DNA from 2 places in the Lysinibacillus sp. NPDC059133 genome. Region 2 is predicted to be linked to the other one. Evidence: a T-box and tRNA genes for the amino acid it is inferred to sense, from the RefSeq annotation. Region 2 holds a T-box; the other holds one or more tRNA genes.
What was found. A T-box is a leader RNA that pairs with one kind of tRNA and senses whether it is charged. The one in region 2 lies ahead of tyrS (tyrosine--tRNA ligase), so its partner is inferred to be a tRNA-Tyr.
Positions count from the first base shown of each region.

Region 1 (2,472 bases), on a different contig from region 2:
CCGGTTGTGTACTAGCCAATTCATTTAAAGACGTCCAATCACCTGTAGCAGTACCTATGACTAGTTTATTATTTAAAGCCTCTACTGAAGAAGTAATACGATCTACTTCACTAGTGAACACTTCATAGGCAATTACTGCCTTTGCGGAAGAGTGCTCCATACGATATTCTAAATCACTTGCACGTAACATTTCTGAGCATGAAATAGGAACAATTCCAGCCTTTAGACAGCCAAGAAAGACAAAATAAGCCTCAGGCAGACGTGGAATAATAACTAATACGCGATCTCCTTTTTGAAGCCCCTTCTTCGTTAAGACATTCGCATATTGATTCATTTTTTGAACAAGTTCAACATAGGAAATTGTTCGGCGTTCCTGTTGAGTATTTAGCCATCGTATTGCTTGACGATCACTATCTTGGGAAAATTTCTCTAATTCCTCTGTGATGTTATAGAATTCTGGTGCAATTAAATCGTTTGTTACCATGTGAACATTCCTCCCCAAACAAATTTAATAGAAAATTCATAAAACTATCTCCATTTTAACAATTACAATAATATACAGCAAGAATATTCTATACATAAAATAGAAATATTAGATTTAATAGAGAACTATTAGGGTTCAGGTGGATGTGAAGGTATACTTCGACAAAAAATATAAAAATTTTCACAAAAGTATTGCATAATTTATAATGCTTGCTATAATAATAAATGTACTTAAGAGGTTTTAAAAACCGAATTGAATAGTATTGTTCCGAAGTAGCTCAGTTGGTAGTAGCACCTGACTGTTAATCAGGTTGTCGCAGGTTCGAGTCCTGCCTTCGGAGCCATTTTTTTGCCCATTTATAATGGTGATGTTATACATATAAAAAAAGTATAAAAAAGTATAAAAAAGTATTGCATCGATCAGTAAATAATGTTATCATAATTCTTGTCTTGTTCGAGACATTTGAAAAATGGCCCCTTGGTCAAGTGGTTAAGACACCGCCCTTTCACGGCGGTAACACGGGTTCGAATCCCGTAGGGGTCACCATTTATAAAACTTTGTAGTAATGCGAAGGTTTAAAAAAAAATTAACTGTGAAGAAATAAACACCTGTTTCTATGGAGGATTAGCTCAGCTGGGAGAGCATCTGCCTTACAAGCAGAGGGTCGGCGGTTCGAGCCCGTCATCCTCCACCATAATGTGTTATTTCGGAGGGGTAGCGAAGTGGCTAAACGCGGCGGACTGTAAATCCGCTCCTTAGGGTTCGGCGGTTCGAATCCGTCCCCCTCCACCAGTTTTTTTATATATGATTGGGGTATAGCCAAGCGGTAAGGCAACGGATTTTGATTCCGTCATGCCTAGGTTCGAATCCTAGTACCCCAGCCATTTTTATATTTTTTGAGCCATTAGCTCAGTTGGTAGAGCATCTGACTTTTAATCAGAGGGTCGAAGGTTCGAGTCCTTCATGGCTCACTTTTATTGAATAAAAAGTGTAACATTAACTACAGATACTAATCTCTTGCTGAAAACAGCAGGAGATTTTTTTATGCTCTTCTTAATTGTATAAATATTCATAAAATTGTGAGGTTGAGCCAGGTAGGATACAGGCTTTACAATAGACTTACAAGTACAAGGGGGTATGAAAAAATGAATAAACTAAATATTTCTATTATTGGGGTACCAACAGATTATGGGCAAACTCGTAGAGGGGTAGATATGGGACCGAGTGCCATCCGTTACGCAGGTGTTGTAGAACGCTTAGAGGCAATTGGGCATGTAGTACATGATCAAGGGGATATACGTGTTAGTCAAAAACAAGGGGGTATTATTGTTGATAAACAACTTCTGAATTTAGAGGAAGTTATCGATGTAAGTACATCTTTGGCGAATAGTGTAAATAAGTCAGTGGAACAAAAGTCATTTCCACTTGTACTCGGTGGCGACCATAGTATTGCTATTGGTACACTTGCAGGACTTAGTGAGCAATATAAAAATTTAGGTGTTATTTGGTTCGATGCACATGCTGACCTTAACACACCTGAAACGACACCTTCTGGTAATATACATGGTATGCCGTTAGCAGTTAGCATTGGCCTTGGTCATGAACGCTTAGTGAAAATTCGTAATAATGTACCGAAAATTAAACCTGAAAACGTCATTATTATTGGAGCACGTTCCGTAGATCCAGGTGAACGTGAATTAATTGGTCAGCAAGGAATCAAGGTGTATACAATGCACGAGGTAGATCGTCTTGGGATGACGCGTGTAATGGAAGATGCTCTTGCCTATTTAAGAGCGCGCGATATAGATGGTTTGCATTTATCACTTGATTTAGATGGATTAGATCCACTTTATACTCCAGGGGTTGGGACACCTGTACCTGGTGGGATTACGTATCGAGAAAGCCATTTGGCGATGGAGATGCTTCAGGAATCAGGTATGCTCACATCTGCTGAATTTGTTGAGGTTAACCCAATTTTAGATGAAAAG
Region 1 covers NZ_JBHZDH010000066.1:1,356-3,827, forward strand. The annotation lists gene mbcS (acyl-CoA synthetase MbcS) at 1-484, opposite strand, end outside; tRNA gene ACFXN8_RS23355 (tRNA-Asn) at 751-827, shown strand; tRNA gene ACFXN8_RS23360 (tRNA-Glu) at 956-1,030, shown strand; tRNA gene ACFXN8_RS23365 (tRNA-Val) at 1,103-1,178, shown strand; tRNA gene ACFXN8_RS23370 (tRNA-Tyr) at 1,193-1,276, shown strand; tRNA gene ACFXN8_RS23375 (tRNA-Gln) at 1,294-1,368, shown strand; tRNA gene ACFXN8_RS23380 (tRNA-Lys) at 1,383-1,455, shown strand; gene rocF (arginase) at 1,630-2,472, shown strand, end outside.
Region 1: it encodes a tRNA-Tyr, which carries the amino acid that the T-box ahead of tyrS (tyrosine--tRNA ligase) is inferred to sense. The anticodon was not compared.

Region 2 (2,472 bases):
TTTTGTCTGTGCGAAAGCGAAGCGACAGCAACAACATGATGTTAGTCACTCAGTCGTTGCCACAGGACGTGGCGTTCTTAGACTGAGTTCCTCTATTTCAGCGGATGTTTGGATACCCGTTGAAAAATGACTTAAAACCGCATTCATCTCACCAACTATAGAGGTGAGAGACTTCTGTACCTGTCGCTACGCTTTCGGTACAAAATCCTTTGCTGGAAGAAGTTAAACAAACTTCACCATATGGTATTTTTTCTTGCCGCGACGAACAATGCTGAATGCATCTTCTAAACGATCTTTGCCGTCGATCACATATTCTAATTCAGTGACCTTTTCACCATTCACGCTAATTGCACCATTTGTTACGTCTTCACGAGCTTGACGTTTTGAAGGAGAAATACCCGCTTCCACAAGTAAGTCCACGATGTTTTTATCTTCTTTCGCCATTTCAATAGAAGGAACATCTTTAAACGCATCCTTCATTTCATCAGCAGAAAGTGCTTTTAAGTCACCCGAGAATAAAGCAGCTGTAATGCGGATTGCTTGGTCTAATGCTTCTTGACCATGAATTAAGCGAGTCATTTCTTCAGCTAGTGCTTTTTGTGCCTTACGTAAATGTGGCTCCCCTTCTACAGATACTGCTAAAGCTTCAATCTCTTCACGAGAAAGGAATGTAAAGATTTTTAAGTATTTTACAACATCAGCATCCGCAGCATTAATCCAGAATTGGTAGAACTCATATGGAGATGTTTTCTTGCTATCTAACCATACAGCTCCACCTGCTGTTTTACCAAATTTCGTACCGTCTGCTTTCGTTACTAAAGGAATTGTTATACCAAAAGCTTTCGTCTCTTCCTCATGTGTTTTACGAATAACTTCTAAACCAGTTGTAATATTCCCCCACTGGTCAGAGCCACCTACTTGAATGCGACAGTTGTAATGGTTGTATAAATGATTGTAATCAATACCTTGAATTAATGTATACGCAAACTCAGTAAATGAAATCCCTGTATCAAGGCGTGATGCAATCGTATCCTTTGCTAACATGTAGTTCACGTTAATTAATTTCCCATAATCACGTAAAAACTCAATCGTATTTATATTGCCAATCCAGTCACGGTTATTAACTAACTGCGCACCATTACCATCTTCTGCAAAGTCAAAAATACGCTCTAATTGGCTACGGATACCTTGAACATTTTTATCAATTTGCTCAACTGTTTGTAATTGGCGTTCTTCAGAGCGACCAGATGGATCTCCAATCATACCAGTCGCACCACCAACTAACAAAATTGGACGGTGGCCCGCTTTTTGGAATCGACGTAGCGTTAAAAGAGGCACAATATGTCCAATATGCATAGAATCCGCAGTTGGATCAACACCACAGTATAAAGAAACAGATTGTTCATCTAATAATTTGACCATACCTTCAGCATCAGTTTGTTGGTATAACAATCCGCGCCATTCTAAGTCTTGTAATAATTCATTCGTCATTTTTATTCCTCCTAATTGTTTAATAATTCCGTGTAGGGAGAAACAAAAAAGTCCCTACACGCAAAAAATTGCATGCAGGGACGTTAAAAACTAACGCGGTACCACCCAGCTTGAAGATGTCATCCATCTTCCTCTTCATTCAACCGCCTTTATCGCAGGCGCGCACGTCTAAGCTCCAAGCACGTAATTCGTCTCTACATTATGACCAGCTTTCACCAACCGCCGGCTCTCTATACAGGGAATATAGACACTACTGCAAGCTCTTCTTCACTAGAAAACTATAAGCATTATTCTAAACGATTCTTTTTCATTGTCAATAATTATGTTCGACCTAAATCAATATGTGCTATAATAGACAAGATTTTAGGAGGTCGATACATTGAAAGATTGGATTGAGAAAATCAATGCAAAGATCGATGATTTAATTCAACAAAAATGGATGAAGAAATTACGTATTTCAGGAAGTGTTGCCTGGAACTTATTTTTACTATTTTTAGTCTTTGCATTGGTAGGCACTGTATTTGCCGGTTCAGTTGGCGCTGGTTATTTTGCTTCACTTGTAAAAGAAGAGCCACTACGCTCTAAGGAAGAATTAAGAAAAGAAATTTTCAACTACGATTCAACAAGTGAAATTTATTTTGCCAACGATATTTATATCGGAAAATTACGTACGGATTTAGACCGTCGAGTAACAACATTAAACGATGTCGCACCTGATGTTGTGAATGCGGTATTAGCGACAGAGGACGAGTATTTCCGTGAACATAACGGAATAGTTCCGAAGGCCGTCATCCGTGGGCTAGTTCAAGACGTAACCAACTCTTCCACACAAACTGGTGGCTCTACATTAACACAACAGCTTATTAAAAACCAAGTATTAACAAATGAAGTATCTTATGAACGAAAAGCAAAAGAACTTTTACTTGCAATGCGTTTAGAGCACTTTATGAAAAAGGAAGAAATTTTAGAGGCCTATTTAAA
Region 2 covers NZ_JBHZDH010000003.1:174,351-176,822, forward strand. The annotation lists gene tyrS (tyrosine--tRNA ligase) at 223-1,491, opposite strand; T-box leader at 1,565-1,768, opposite strand; gene ACFXN8_RS03315 (transglycosylase domain-containing protein) at 1,871-2,472, shown strand, end outside.